Regions from separate parts of the Clostridium ljungdahlii DSM 13528 genome, predicted to be linked through region 2. Evidence: a T-box and tRNA genes for the amino acid it is inferred to sense, from the RefSeq annotation. Region 2 holds a T-box; the other holds one or more tRNA genes.

Region 1 (8,237 bases), 300 kb from region 2:
CAACATATGGGAAATTTCTATACTTTTCTGCATAGTCTAGGCCATATCCTACTAAAAAATAATCAGGCACTTCAAATCCTATGTATTTTGCATTGACGCTAACCTTTCTTCTATCGGCTTTATTTAAAAGACATGCTATTTCTACACTCTTAGCTTTTCTTCCCTTCAAGTAATCCACAAGATAGGCTAAGGTTATGCCTGAATCTATGATATCTTCTACTATTAATATGTGCTTATTCTCTATTTCAAAATCTAAATCTTTTAAAATTCTAACAACACCTGAGCTTTTCGTAGAATTTCCATAGCTTGAAACTGCCATAAAATCCATGCTACATGGAATAGTTATTTCTTTAAGCAAATCTGCCATAAATGGGACAGATCCTTTCAGAATACCTACAAGGAGCAAATCTTTTCCATCATAATCCTGACTTATTCTTTTCCCTATTTCCTTAACTTTCTTTTTAATCTTACCTTCATCAAGTAGTACTTCCTTGATATCTTCACTAATGTTGGTCATGCTTTCCTAGTTCCTCACTTTCAAATTTTATAGCTAAAATATTTCTAGTATTCTTATCAACTTTAAAAAGTTCGCTTATTCTATATCCAACAATCCATCCAATTTTGTCTCCAAAACATATGATAGGAATATCATTTCTTTTATCTTTTGATACTTTTAAATCTATAAACAGGTCTTTTAATTTCTTACTTCCAGTCATTCCAAGTGGTATAAACTTATCCCCTTCTCTCCTATTTCGTAATGTAACATCTCCTTCTATCTTATCATAATCAAAATACTGTACGAACTTATTTTTCTTACAATGTATATATTCTTTAGCTTCAACTAGCTCTATGTACACGGTAGATTTAATTGGGGAGATATTATTGCATCCAACTTGCAGTATATACTGCTTTTTATAATCTGATACAGCTTTTTTTGTATTTTTACTTATTATAATATTTCCATAGTCGTTTAAAACCAATACATTATTGGGAAGCATCTGTTCCTTACCTGTAGAATGTTTTTGAACTTCTATTATATTTAGAATATGAATTCTTTCAAAATCTTTTAAGTTTCCAGTTACAATTTTTAAGGACATTCTTATTATCCTACTTAATATTGCTTCCTTTTCTAAGAATGCCTCTTTAGATATTATAACCTTTTCTCCCTTTATGTCACAATGTTTTTTAAATTTTTCTTGTGAAATATAGCTTAAATATTCATTATCTATTTTTATTGTATCAGAAAATCTATTTAATACTTTAATTATATCTTTATTAAAGTTCTCCTGTATATATGGTATAAGTTGTAACCTTATTTTATTCCTAGAATATAAAGTTTCTAAATTAGTTTTATCAATTCTAGGATTAAGATTATTTAAGCTGCAGTATTTTTCAATTTCATCTCTAGTACTGCATATCAGAGGTCTAACATATATATTATCTCTTACAGGTCTTATTCCCACTAAACCGTCCAGCCCTGCACCCCGCATAATTCTCATTAAAATTGTTTCAGCCTGATCATTAGCATTATGGGCTATAGCTATTTTTTGAGCTTTTAACTCATCTTTAAGTTTTTCAAAAAAGCTATATCTTACTTTTCTTCCAGCACTCTCACAAGATATTCCTTCTTCCTGAGAAACATGATTTACATCTATTTTTAAGCTTTTAAATTGTATCTTCAAATTTTCACAAAACTTTTTTACATATTCTTCGTCTCCATCTGCATCTTTTCCTCTCAGACAGTGATTTACATGAGCTACACATAAAGTTATGTCTAATTTTTCTCTCAAAACATACAATATGTGTAATAGACATATCGAATCTGGTCCTCCCGATACAGCTACTATTACTTTATCTCCTCTATCAAACATTTTATTTTTTGTGATGGTATCTAATACAGATTCTATCAAAACAAACACTTCCTAAAAATTATTATTTTAGAAACAATACGCTAATTTATTATAACATAAATGAATTATTTTTTGTGCAAGAATGACATAAAAGCTATATTTAGACTGCCTACAGCACCAATTCACAATTCACAATTTCAGAAGATTTTTATCCGCCAGTATTATGAAAAATCTAAAAACTAAGTGGCGTAAACTAACAAAATTACGACATAATATTTTTAAAAAACAAAGTACAAAGTTCAAATATCAAATAAAGATAATTTTCTTCTTAACGTCAGAAAATATTAAAATTATAGATTTCCTGAGGTACGAGGGAAAACATCTTTATCTGTTCTTTGTTATTTGAACTTTGCTATTTTCAAAAGCTTTGCTTCACAATGTTTTTAAACTGTAAACGTTGAATACTCAAAGATAATACCTATCTCCTTTAATAAAGGCTGTATACCTTTTCTACTATTGCTGTCATATCATCTTTTGCCTTCCCTCCAGAAAGTTCTTTTGCTTTATCAGTAATTTTCTTGCACATTTCCTTAGGATCAGTGCAATCTAATTCTTTTAGGAATTCTATCATCCAATATAAATTTCCTGCTGCCTCACTTTCATAATCAATCACTCCATCGCTTACCATTATTAGGAAGTCCCCATTCATTATTTTGTTATTACTAATGTCCACGTCCACTTTATCTAATATTCCTATAGGAAGTGTTTTTGATTTTATTACTATAACATCCTCCCCTCTTTTTATAAAACTAGCCGCTGCTCCTACTTTCATAAAATCTACTTCGCCTTTATATAAATCCACACTGCTTAAATCTAATGTGGAAAACTTCTCATCTTCAGTAAATTTTATACCCATTATAGAATTTACCGTATTGATAGCTGTCATTTTATTGAAACCCGCACTTGTAAATTCCTTTATAAGTTCAACAGATGCACTACTTTCCTGTCCTGCCTGAGGGCCTGAACCCATTCCATCACTTATAATCGTCATATATGTTCCATCTGGCAATTTTCCAAAGCTATAACTGTCACCATTACATTTTTCACCATCCTTACAAACTCTACTCACATAAGCTGCTATATGATATTTAGGCGTTTCTTCAAAAGTTATACTACAGCTATCCATAGAAGAATTTATATTACATCCGTCTTCACTTACACACATTAATTTTTTAGTTACATTGTTTATAAGTGGAAGTATATTTTTAACACACTCCTGTTTGCCGCCGCAAGCTTCCATAGATAAGTTTACAACTAAGTGTCCCTTTTTATTATTAAAACAAAACACATCTTTATAATGTATGTTGCTTTTGTTTAGAATTCTTCGTATATCATTTTCCACCTCAGGATTGAACTTCATATTTAAGTTAAAATCTTCTACTATATCACCTATAGTTTTTCCCATATTCTTTATTTGGGATGCTAGTAATTCTCTACATTCACTGAGTCTGTTCTTTCTCATTTCACTTACAATATAATTATTTACAATCTCTTCCGTATTTTTTATAAGTACCGTTCTTTTAGTACATTTTCTTTGAAGTTCCCCTGGCATATGTTTTTTGTTATCCTCGTAATTTTGTATTAATTCTGCAAAAGCATTATAAGTATAAAAAGCTTCTCTGTTCCAACACATGTGCTTCATATCGCAATCAGAACACACTCTATCTGCCAAATTTTCTATAAGTGCACTACTTTTATTTTTCAAAGCAAGCTTATCATTATCTGCCAATTTAGCCAAAACAACTGACATGTTATTAAGTACTTTAGAAAAGCTATCAAATTTATGTGAAAAAATAGATTTGATTTTACCTGCATAATTTTCTTTTAAATGCTCCTGCTTCTTTTCCCAGTCTAACTCCATTTCTATTTTTTTGTATATTTTCTGAGGTATTACAAAAAATATACAACAACTTATAATTATTTCTATTATTTTAAATTCTGTTCCTATATTAGAATACATCTTTAGTACCATAAATCCTATAATATAAGCGCTTCCGCTCATCCACTTACCTGTTTCCCTAAACACACCTGATATAAGTCCACATAATCCATAAACTGAAATATATATCATCATATCGCTAGAGGTAACTCCTATTATAGTTCCCATGGCTACACCAGCGGCTGCCCCCGATGGACTTCCCTTTACATAACCTAATATAAGTATAAAACCTAGTGCTATTATATTTCTAAAAGATACTTCATGTATACTCATTCCCCAAGTTCCTGCTATAATCAAAGATGCAGTTATAGACATACTAATTATTTCCTCACTGCTGTATAAATGTCTAGTTTTTAATTTTTTTAAGCATAATATAGAATAATTAATAATAAAATATATTGGAAAGATACACATAACTTCAAAAACAGAATTAAAAGCAGCTACCCCAACAGTTAATTTCAATATTAAAAACTTATAAGCAAAAAACTCTATTAATGCAGCAGAAAATAATAATACTAACTTCTTTTTTGCACTAATGTTATTTAATATATGATTTAAAGTTGCTAATGTTACAATTACTATACAATATACAGGAAGATATTTAATATTTCCATACATTGAAATATACCCTAATAGTGTTCCCAACGCAGCAATCAGGGAAGGTTTTCGTTTTTCACATTCTGCTATTGATATAAAAAAGGCTATTCCAAAGGGTGCCATAAGATTTACCATCATAACCCTTCCAACTAAAAAACCTGCTAGGAAATAAAATATTATTTGAATTGTTTTTGTTATATCCCTGGCTTCATGGTTTTTTTCTTCATTCTTTAGCTTTTCTGTCCTTTGATAAGGAAATACCTCTGCTCCATATTGCATATAATACCACCCACCTTATAAAATTACTGCTTACATTATAGCAGTAATTTCTGGAAATAAATGTCATAACGTGAGATACCCCTATATTTTTTTTAGGACATTAATTTTATTTTTTTTTCATAATTTTTATTTTATACATACACTAAAAACTAGTTATCCTATTTTATCCACAATGTTAATAAGTTTGTGATTTTGATAATTTTAGAAAGGTATACTGTAACCCGATTAGACTTTAGCCATTATTAAGAACTTCAATGGCAAGTAAATTAGAAACTAAAAAAAACTTGCAATATATGCAAGTTTCTGTGGTTGCGGGGGAAGGACTTGAACCTCCGACCTTCGGGTTATGAGCCCGACGAGCTACCAGCTGCTCCACCCCGCGGCATTAATTGGTGCTGAAGACCGGAATCGAACCGGTACGGGTTTTAAAGCCCGCAGGATTTTAAGTCCTGTGCGTCTGCCTGTTCCGCCACTCCAGCACATCATCAATTGGTAGCGGAAATAGGACTTGAACCTACGACACTTCGGGTATGAACCGAATGCTCTAGCCAGCTGAGCTATTCCGCCATGTTATATATTTCTGTGGTTGCGGGGGAAGGACTTGAACCTCCGACCTTCGGGTTATGAGCCCGACGAGCTACCAGCTGCTCCACCCCGCGACATTAATTGGTGCTGAAGACCGGAATCGAACCGGTACGGGTTTTAAAGCCCGCAGGATTTTAAGTCCTGTGCGTCTGCCTGTTCCGCCACTCCAGCAAAATATATACACAACAAATTGACGACATATATTATTATATATGGTACTAACTATATTGTCAACTAATTTTTAAAAATTTCTATAAATAAAATTTAAAAAGAGGCTAAACAGCCTCTTTAGGTAATCCTACTAGTAATTAGAAGATTTTTTGTATCCTTTGCCTTTTGCATCTTGATGTTTCTTTATATCTTGGAATCTTTCTTCACTATCTTTTAAAAACTTAGATAATCTATCTTCAAAATTACCTTGATTTTGCTTAGTTTTTTCTTTTTGCCAATCTATTTCCATAGGTCTAACACTCTTTTTATCAAGTCCAGCCTGTTTTATAGATAAACTAATTTTTCCATTGTCATCAATAGAAATTACCTTAACTTTTACTTTGTCCTTTTCCTTTAAATAATCTCGTATATTCTTAACATAAGTGTCTGACACCTCAGATATATGCACTAACCCAGTTTTACCTTCAACATCTACAAAAGCTCCAAAACTAGTAATGTTAACTACTGTACCCTCTAGTATGCTTCCTGCCTTTAAGGTCATATTAAAAAAACTCCTCCTTAAAAAATAATACTATATAATATAAACTTCTTCTCTTTTAACAGAGTAGGACTTCTTGGATCTTGCCCAAAAATCTTTGCTACATCCACAACCACTTATCCTCCATAATCTCAACAGGCATAATTTCAAAAAACCTGTTATAGTTTTCTATTACAGCATAACTGGTAATTAGTTTTTATTGTCTATTACAGGAGTTTCGCCTTGCTTAATAAGACCTAATTTTTCTCTAGCTAATTTTTCTATATACACATTAGAATTAGACATTTTAACCTCTTCCTGTAATTTTTGATTTTTATATTTACCCCTCTGCTCTTCCATCTTTTTTTCACTTATCTGTTTATTTATGTTTTGCATAGTTAATTGCTGACTTATAAAAATATAGCCTATATATAGAACTATTAATAAAAAGATTATATTTTTCCACTTGATTTTTATTTTCATTAATAATCACCGATTCTCCCACTAACGATTTACGTTTCTATATACTCATTCTATTAACTATTGCCTTCCTCGATTTATCATAGCACATCTCACTTATATTGTAATTTGATTTTTGATTTTCTTCAAGCTAATTTTTATACTTTTTTTTATTTTTTCTTTTAACACTATAAATAAGGTATTGAAAAGGATATATTATTATATATATAAATACCCTAAATAATCTTCCCAATACTTTGAAGAATTTATTATGTAATTCTATAAGAAAATTGCTGAAAAACTTCAAATATAAACATATACCTATACCTAATAAGATATACACATACATTCCCATATAGGCATAGTTTGTATACATTAAAAATATAAATACAATTATGGCTGTAAATACCCAAAATAGAGTATCCTCGATAAACGTTATTATCTTATTTAAATCTTTAAACCCTCTTATTAGTCTGTAAAAATCAAATAATATTCCCGTTATTATTCCTGCTGTAAGGCTAAATATTATAAGTCGAATTTGAGTACTTATTGATATAATCATACTAATCCTTTCATGGTAACGTGATTTTATTTAAACATCTTTGATATTAAACTTTGGTTCCTTTTTTTCGACTTATTATTAGTATATACACAAGAATTTACCATACCAACTATAACTACATCTCCATTTTGTACATCTAACTTATTCATCTTTAAACTTTTGCCTTTAATATTGAGGGTTCCAAGATTAGTATTTAAAACTATTTGATCTTCATTAAAACTTACTACTTCAATAACACCAGTTAACATTAACTTTCTTCTATTTTCAAGACTTAATAAGCTTTTCTTATCTTCTACACTTATTTCTTTTTTCTCCATAAAACATCCCCTCCACCTATAATAAATATATGTAGCCATTGGGGATTATATTACTTTCTATTTTAAATCTTATTCAGTTGAAATTATCCTATACATACTTTGAACGTTTTCTTTTGTAACATGAGCTGCAATATTTAAGATTTCTGCCTTTAAACACTTATTGGCATATTTGATTTCTATTATATCCCCTTCTTTGACTTCAACACTAGGTTTGGCCACTTTTCCATTTATAGCAACCCTTCCACCTTCACATGCTTCTTTTGCTACAGTTCTTCTTTTTATTATTCTAGATACTTTAAGGTATTTATCTAATCTCATACAAACTCCCCTTTAAAACAGAAAACCTAGATTTTCACCCAGGCTTTCTGAAAAATACATTATTTATTTACTCTATCTTTAAACTCTTTACCAGCTTTAAATACAGGAACTGTTGATTCAGGTATTTTTATTTCTTCCTTAGTTCTAGGATTTCTTCCAATTCTTTCAGCTCTTTTTCTTGTTTCAAAGGTTCCAAACCCTACTAATTGAACTTTATCTCCCTTTTCCAATGTTTCTTCTACACTTTCTATAAACCCTTTAAGAGCTGCCTCTACATCTTTTTTTGTTAATTTTGACTTTTCTGCTATACCTGCTATTAATTCTGATTTATTCACTTTTTTTACCTCCTCTAATTTTCATAGATAAATGTGTACAAATATTCACAAATATCTTTACGGCTAATTTTCGGTCATCATTAACCAAGTTTTTCTAATTAAGCTTTTGAAAGCAATAAATATTGTATACTATTCAAAAATTTTTAGCAACTTACTATGTAATTATATATACTTAAAAATATTCATCACTTTCTAATCCATTGAATATACTTATATGGATATAGTAGCATATTCTGCATTAATTAAAA
Region 2 (8,237 bases):
ACTTTGTTATTTTCAAAAGCTTTGCTTTGCAACTTTTTATATTAAATCAAAATTTCTTATGTTCCAAAGTTGAATTACATAAAATTCACATTACCTTACTGTGCTTCCACTTGGGATTTCATCAGAAAGTGATAGTATGGATAATTTACTATCATCATCTGAAGCTGCAGATAATATCATTCCTTCTGAAATTTCGCCTTTCAATTTTACAGGTTTTAAATTCGCTACAAATACTACATATTTGCCCACAAGCTCTTCTGGCTTATAATACTTTGCAATTCCTGAAACTACCTGCCTCTGTTCCTTTCCCATTTGAAGTTGAAATTTAAGTAGTTTATTGGATCCTTTTATGTTTTCACATTTTAAAACTTTAGCAACTCTTAAATCTATTTTATCAAAATCATCTATAGTTATTTGTTTTTTTAAAGATTTTTCATTGGAATTCTGTGCTGCTTTTTTTTCTTCTTTTAATTTATTTAACTCCTCTATTTTTTTATCTACATCTATTCTAGGAAATAATAGTTCTCCCTTGCTTATCTTTGTTCCAGCCTTGGTTCCATTAAAAGAAGTTATACTATCCCAGGAAACAACGTTTGTATTAAGTTGTTTATACATTTTAGCACTTGTTTCAGGTAAATATGGAGAAACACATATAGATATTATTCTAAGTGACTCTAAAAGATTGTAAAGCACTGTTCCAAGCCTATCTTTTTTAGACTCATCTTTAGCTAATATCCATGGTGTAGTTTCATCTATATATTTATTTGATCTAGTTATAAGATCCCATATATTATCTAAAGCTTCTGGTATTCTTAAATCATTCATATTCTTTTCTACTTTTTCAGGAGTTTCTAATGCTAACTTTATAAGTTCATCATCAATTTGCTCTTTTTTTGTTGGTTCTTGTACTACTCCATCAAAATATTTTTCAACCATAGCACAAGTTCTAGATAACAAGTTTCCCAAATCATTAGCTAAATCTGCATTAATTCTTTTTATAAATATTTCATTATTAAACAATCCATCTGAACCAAATGGTATTTCTCTCAATAGATAATATCTAACAGCATCTGCACCAAAATTATCTACTAAAACTACAGGATCTACTACATTTCCCTTCGACTTTGACATTTTTCCCCCATCTACCAAAAGCCATCCATGTCCGAATACCTTTTTAGGAACAGGAAGTCCCAATGCCATAAGCATTATAGGCCAATAAATCGTATGAAATCTCAGTATGTCTTTACCAACTAGATGTACATCTGCCGGCCAATACTTATTATACAATTCTTCATTTTTACTGCCATATCCAAGAGCTGTTATATAATTTGCAAGAGCATCTATCCAAACATATATCACGTGTTTTTCATCAAAAGTTACAGGTATTCCCCAATTAAAAGATGTCCTAGAAACACACAAATCCTGGAGTCCAGGCCTTAAGAAGTTATTTAACATTTCATTTTTTCTAGATTCAGGCTGTATAAAGTCAGGATGATCCTCAATATACTTTATAAGTTTAGGCGCATATTTTGACATTTTAAAGAAATATGCTTCTTCTTTAGTTTTTTCTACTGGCCTTCCACAATCAGGACACTTACCGTCTGCTGCTTGGGTTTCTGTCCAAAAGGATTCACAAGGTGTACAATATAACCCTTCATAACTTCCCTTATATATATCACCTTGATCATACAATTTCTTAAATATTTTTTGAACTGCCTTAACATGGTAGTCCTCTGTAGTTCGTATAAACTTGTCATAGCTTATATTCATCATATCCCACAACTTTTTAATTCCAGCCACTATTTCGTCTACATATTCTATAGGAGTAACACCCTTTGCTTCAGCTAACCTCTGAATCTTCTGTCCATGTTCATCTGTTCCTGTCAAAAGCATAACATCATAACCTGTAAGCCTTTTAAATCTTGCAAGAGCATCTGCTGCTACAGTAGTATAGGTGTTTCCTATATGAAGTTTTGCAGATGGATAATAAATTGGCGTAGTAATATAATAAGTTTTCTTGGTCATGTTTTTCTCTCCCTTTTTCTTCTAGTTTTATTGTATTTCTAATTATTTTTTCATATAAAAAAACCCCCATATGGAAAAATTTTTTCCACATAGAGGCGTAAATTACGCTTTACCACTCTACTTTACTTTTACTTCACAATAAAAGCATCATTAAGTAACTATTCATTACCTTGTAATGTAACGGTTACTACCGTACCACTCTACTATTATTTCAAGCGATATACTCTAGAGCCATATTCATAAATTTCATTGCATTCGGCTCTCACCAAAATCTGCCGACTCTCTTTGTGCAAACTAATTTACTACTCTTTCCTTCACAGTATTTAACAATATAATATGTCATATAATTTTATGTGTCAACATTTTTTGTTTGAAAAATTTCTTCATTTTTCTCTTTTATACTTTTTAAATCTTCCCAAAATGCAGCTTTTTTATTCGCATCTCTCAAAACTGCTGAAGGATGAAAAGTTGCAGTCATATAAAAGCCTTTTCTTTCAATCCACTTTCCCCTATCTCTTGTAATTCTCCATTCCTTTCCCAATATACATCCCATGGCAGTTGCACCAAGACAAACTATTATTTTGGGCCTTACAAGTGCTACTTGATTTCTTAAATAAGGAATACAAGCTTTTTCTTCTTCTTCATAAGGTGTCCTATTGTTCTTGGGTCTGCACTTGCAAATATTACATATGTAGTAATCTCTTTCTCTATGTAAATCCAGAGCAAGAAGAGCTTTCGTCAAAAGCTGACCTGCCCTACCTACAAAAGGTATTCCCGTTCTATCCTCATCTGCTCCTGGTGCTTCTCCTATAAACATGATATGTGCCTTAGGATTTCCATCTCCAAAAACCATATTAGTTCTGTTATCTCCTAAACTACATTTAGAACAACTTAAACATTCTTCATAGAGCTCTTTCCACCTTAACAACTTAACTCACATCCCGAATAATTATGAATTATACTATATATTATACAACTAATTATTATAAGGTAAAATATAAAATTTCATACCAATTTTCAATTAAAACATAATTCTAGTTACTATAACTGCTGTGATTATTGCAGTTATATCTGCCATTACTGCTGCCCAGAGGGTATGCCTTATTTTTTTTATACCAACCGCTCCAAAATAAACTGTAAGAGTATAAAATATGGTTTCCGTAGAACCCATAATTATAGAAGAAATTCTACCTATGTAACTATCTGGTCCAAATTTGCTTAAAGTTTCAGCAAATATTCCAAGAGCTCCACTGCCTGATAATGGCTTTACAAGCACAAGAGGTACTACTTCAGGAGGAAGCCCTATAAATTTTACTACAGGCTTTACAAATCCTATAAAGTAATCTAAAGCTTTAGATTCTCTAAAAACTCCTACTGCTATTATCATAGCTAGTAGGTACGGAAATATCTTAATACATATATCTATCCCTTCCTTGGCTCCTTCTACAAAACATTCATATACTCTAACTTTTTTCATTTGACCATAGGTAACCATAAATATAATAATTATTGGTATTATAGCTTTTATTATGTACTTCACACTACTCTACTCCTTTTAAATAAAGTTAAAAATACCTCTGGAGAATTTTACAACATACTACTCCTACTACTGCAGATATAGTAGTTGTAATTATGGCTGGTATTATTGTTTCTGCAGGATTTTTAGATCCCATTGCCGCTCTTATGGATATAACTGTAGTTGGAACAAGCTGTATGCAAGCTGCATTTAAAACTAAAAAAAGCGCCATATCATCACTTGCTTCTTCTTTCTTTTTATTGAGATTACTAAGCTGATCCATAGCTTTTATTCCAAAAGGAGTGGCTGCATTAGATAATCCCATCATATTAGCAGTTAAGTTCATAACTATTGGTCCTATAGCTCTTTCATCTTTAGAGGCATCCTTAAACAAAACTTTCAAAATGGGTCTCATTAAACTTGCTATTTTATTCATAAGGCCACTTTTCTCTGCTATTTTCATTACTCCACACCAGAGACACATTATTCCCAAAAGACTTATCATAAGTTTTACTGAAGCATCTGAAGAAGCTATAATAGACTTAGACACTGCCTCTCCCCTTCCAGATAATATTCCAAACCCTATTCCAAAAGCTAAAATAAAAAACCATATAATGTTTATCACAATATAACCACTCCCCCTATAATCCAAAATATACAAATATTTATCATATAACTAATATATGATAATAAGAATATAAAATTACCTATAAGCAGATGGATTTTATAGAGATGAAATCATTGAAAATCCCCTTTAATAGTGTTACCATTTATGTTGTGATAATTTTTAAATTGGAGGTTAATAATGACCATTAGAGATATAATGAAATATATAGAAAGTGAATATCTAGTTATAAATGATACTCCCTGTGAAATATGTGGAGGAGAATATTTAGCTGAAAATTCAAATGTATCCATAGTTGATGGTATCCCCTACGATATTTGTAATTGTGTATGTTCAGAATGCGGCCATGAAAAAACTTTTCAATTTTGTGCACCATTTGTAGAAGATGAAGATTTATCAAAAATAAAAAATATATTAAATTAAGGAGAATTATTAATGAAAGAAAACACTTTAAATTTGGCTCAACGAGATATCGACGAAGCTCTGTCAGTTATTGAAAGTTTGGAAAAGGCCATAGTAAGCGACAGCTCACAGAATCAGGTATTGAAAGACAAATTTCATCTTCTTTACGACAAAGTAAACGAATTGGAAAATATACTAAAAAGTGAAGGAATTATTTAAATAAAAAAACACTATCTAATCATCATTGATTTTGATAGTGTTTTTACTATATTTATTACTTATATTTAGGTATTTCAAATTCTAATGTTAAATTAGAACCTGCTGTTATATCCTGCATTTCCTTTATTATATTTGGTATTTGTTTATATGCCCAAGATATATCTGTAGCATACTCATGCTGTCCGGGATTTCCAGGATCCCACCTCATTTTATAAAGAGTGTTTTGATTTGTTGATGGATTGTTTATATACCACTTTCCTATCCACTGTGCTCCACCTGAAATAGCACTCTCTACAGTAGTCCATCCATTCTCATATGCAGTTTTAGTCCCATTTAAAACAGCATTATCGTCTGTAGCATTTATTCCAAAGAAATTATATACAGGTACTCCATAAATATAATTTCCATTGCTATCCGTTGCTCCACCATTTGCAAGCTTAGAAGTACCATTTCCTGTTTCAAGCATAGCATGTGAAACTAAATAAGCTACGCTTATATTATTATTTTTAGCTGCATCTAAAAATGCTTGTCCTTTTCCATCAAAGATTCCTTTTCCTTTTAGAAAATTATTTAGGCTATCTGCTGTAACGCCATCAGCATATGTAAGCTTTAAAAATTGATATTTACCATAACTGTCAAGAAAATTATTAGGATCCGCATAATATTTTATCTGATTTTTAGTTGCAGCATTGTCCATTACATTAGCTGCTACAAATACAGGTGTACTATCTGAATTTAATTGCGTATTTACCATATCATCTAAAGATATATCATAGTTTGCATATTCATTTGACCCAGCATCTATACTATCCACACATCTAAAGTAATCTACAAAATAATTATCATACTCTGTATTTCCATCTTTATGGGCTCCAGTAGCTCCTGTCCTTTTCACATAAATTACCGCTTTGTATTTTTGACCGTTAGTACCTGCACTCAACGTTTTTAAAGCTGTTATTTTTCCGCTATCCTCGCTAGTGTATCCATTTGTAAGTTCAGTATAATTTCCATCCTTGTCATTTTGTCCATTTACAAAAATTCTGTACTGTACATCTGATGAGCTATCACATTGTATAAAAAACCCTTGTTTCTCAGATGACAAAAGTGGTTCATATTCAAATTTATTGGAAGTTATCTTAGGAAGATCTGTATAACTTGTCCCATCTGAATATTTATTACTTGTAGTAAACTGCATACTTAAAGGGTTGGACAAATTTTTTCCTGAAACTGATTTTAATCCTTCCCCTATAACAAGATTATATTTTTCACTTGGATCATATCCTGATACCTTAGGACTTACCAATACAGTACTTGGATCATTTCCCAAAGTTACTGCCACAGGAACCTGAACATTATTTTTATCAGTAACTTGTATATTAGTACTATTTACAGTACTTGGCTCCAAATTGCTGCTGAATTTAACAGTCCACTCTTTATTGGTGTCAATATTTATCCTAGGAGATCCCAGCGAAGAATCTGCAGATACCTTAAATTGAAAAGCCACTAGTGCAAAAGCTGCTGTTATTATAAGTGTCTTTACATTCTTATTCAATTTTTACCCCCCAAAATATCTTAATTATAATTATCCTATTACTTGAACGTATTACCCTAGATAAAAGTCTTTACTTATTGGCATTTTCGTAATTACTATTTGTAAGTCGTCTTTTAAATTCATTCATTCCATATCTTTCACTTACATATACTCTGTGCAAAGTATATATTCCTTGGTCTTTATTAGCCCACCCCCCTAGTATGATAAACATGTAAACATTAAATAATAGTTTTCCTGCCTAAAACTTTAATCTATATAACATCTTTATAGTTCTAAAGTTCATTTATATAACTATTGTTTAATAACTCATCTTTTGAGACAATATTCTCGTATAGATAGAGGTTTACGCTCACCCCCATGAGGCTTTTTGACCTCGGAGCAGAGACTGCTGCCTCTTCTTTGCGAGATGTTGCGTATGAGCTGGATGTCAATTGTATTTTTACAATTTTTCGTATATCGAACTAGGCTGTAACTTGCATAGATGAGAGGATTCTATCTAAATAATCTTTTAAATGAAGGTGACTTTTTATGTATATTGTTGGTGTTGATATTGGTAAGAATAATCATGAAGCTACTATTATTGATGATACTGGCTCCATAATCGGCAAATCTATAAAGTTTGCTAATTCCCATAGCGGTGGAAATAAATTAATTGAACATATAAAAAAATATACTGGCAATTCTAAAGTTATATTTGGACTTGAAGCTACGGGGCATTATTGGCTGTCATTATATTCATTTTTACTAACAAAGGGATATGAGATAAACGTTATTAATCCTATTCAATCAGATAGTTTTAGAAATTTGTATATTCGTAAAACTAAAAACGATACGAAAGATTCTTTTATAATTGCTGAAGTTATTAGATTTGGTAAATTTACTAATACAAAACTTTGTGATGATAAACTTCTTGCTCTAAGACAGCTTTGCAGATATAAACTTTCTTTAACTACTGAAATTTCTGAACTTAAATGCAGAATAATTACAGTACTTGACCAAATTTTCCCTGAATATGATAAACTATTTTCTGATATTTGGGGTGCAAGTTCTAAAGCTGTTCTCGAAAAATGCCAAACTCCAGAAGGAATATTAGAATTGGATATAAATGATTTAACTAAACTATTGAAAACAAAAAGTAAGGGAAGACTTGGTTTTAATAAGGCTGATGAGATTCAAAATGCAGCTAAAAATACCTTTGGCATTAAGATAGCTAAAAAAGCTTTTAAATTTCAAATAAAACAACTTATTAGTCAAATACTATTCCTTGAAAAACAAATGAAATCTCTAGATTCAGAAATTGAGTTTTATTATAGTAAATTTGACTGCCATCTAACAACTATTCCTGGAATTGGTTCCGTAACTGCTGCTATTATTCTTAGTGAAATTGGTGATATTAAACGTTTTAAAAACTCTTCTAGTCTTGTAGCTTATGCTGGCATTGATCCTACTGTTAAGCAATCAGGACAATTTCTATCTAATAACAATAAAATGTCCAAAAGAGGTTCACCGTATCTTAGACGTGCCTTATTTTTATCTGCTTCAACATGTGTCTTACATGACAGTCCTCTTAATGAATATTATAATAAAAAACGAAGTGAGGGTAAACATCACTTAGTTGCAATAGGAGCTACAGCTAATAAATTAACACGCATTGTTTTTGCTGTTATGAGAGATAACAAGGATTATGTCCCTATTAACTAAGCAATATTATAACTAGACTAATAGTTTTATGTAAAATTTTAACTATTAATTATTTTAATAGTTTATTTGCTTTGCTCAAAATACTTTCTTATTATTCGTTTTTAATCTTCATATAAAATAAAAAAGGCATAACTCTGCCTTTTTATTAGTAAACAAAATAAGAATAATACGAACTGGTTTATTTATTACTATTAACA

The links. The T-box of region 2 lies ahead of metG (methionine--tRNA ligase). A T-box ahead of a tRNA ligase gene usually reads a tRNA of that ligase, here a tRNA-Met.
Region 1: it has a tRNA-Met gene. The T-box ahead of metG (methionine--tRNA ligase) is inferred to sense a tRNA for this amino acid. The anticodon was not compared.

Annotation. Positions count from the first base shown of each region.
Region 1 covers NC_014328.1:4,497,431-4,505,667, forward strand. The annotation lists gene hpt (hypoxanthine phosphoribosyltransferase) at 1-517, opposite strand, end outside; gene tilS (tRNA lysidine(34) synthetase TilS) at 504-1,910, opposite strand; gene spoIIE (stage II sporulation protein E) at 2,338-4,725, opposite strand; tRNA gene CLJU_RS20480 (tRNA-Met) at 5,032-5,107, opposite strand; tRNA gene CLJU_RS20485 (tRNA-Leu) at 5,116-5,204, opposite strand; tRNA gene CLJU_RS20490 (tRNA-Met) at 5,216-5,292, opposite strand; tRNA gene CLJU_RS20495 (tRNA-Met) at 5,309-5,384, opposite strand; tRNA gene CLJU_RS20500 (tRNA-Leu) at 5,393-5,481, opposite strand; gene CLJU_RS20505 (S1 domain-containing RNA-binding protein) at 5,612-6,022, opposite strand; gene CLJU_RS20510 (FtsB family cell division protein) at 6,209-6,481, opposite strand; gene yabQ (spore cortex biosynthesis protein YabQ) at 6,609-7,019, opposite strand; gene yabP (sporulation protein YabP) at 7,046-7,336, opposite strand; gene CLJU_RS20525 (RNA-binding S4 domain-containing protein) at 7,406-7,654, opposite strand; gene CLJU_RS20530 (HU family DNA-binding protein) at 7,714-7,989, opposite strand.
Region 2 covers NC_014328.1:163,633-171,869, reverse strand. The annotation lists partial or broken gene metG (methionine--tRNA ligase) at 91-2,028, opposite strand; T-box leader at 2,114-2,352, opposite strand; gene CLJU_RS00835 (uracil-DNA glycosylase) at 2,375-2,953, opposite strand; gene CLJU_RS00830 (spore maturation protein) at 3,047-3,565, opposite strand; gene CLJU_RS00825 (nucleoside recognition domain-containing protein) at 3,591-4,166, opposite strand; gene CLJU_RS00820 (hypothetical protein) at 4,347-4,589, shown strand; gene CLJU_RS00815 (hypothetical protein) at 4,602-4,787, shown strand; gene CLJU_RS00810 (glucosaminidase domain-containing protein) at 4,843-6,339, opposite strand; gene CLJU_RS00805 (IS110 family RNA-guided transposase) at 6,868-8,040, shown strand; gene CLJU_RS00800 (pyridoxamine 5'-phosphate oxidase family protein) at 8,219-8,237, opposite strand, start outside.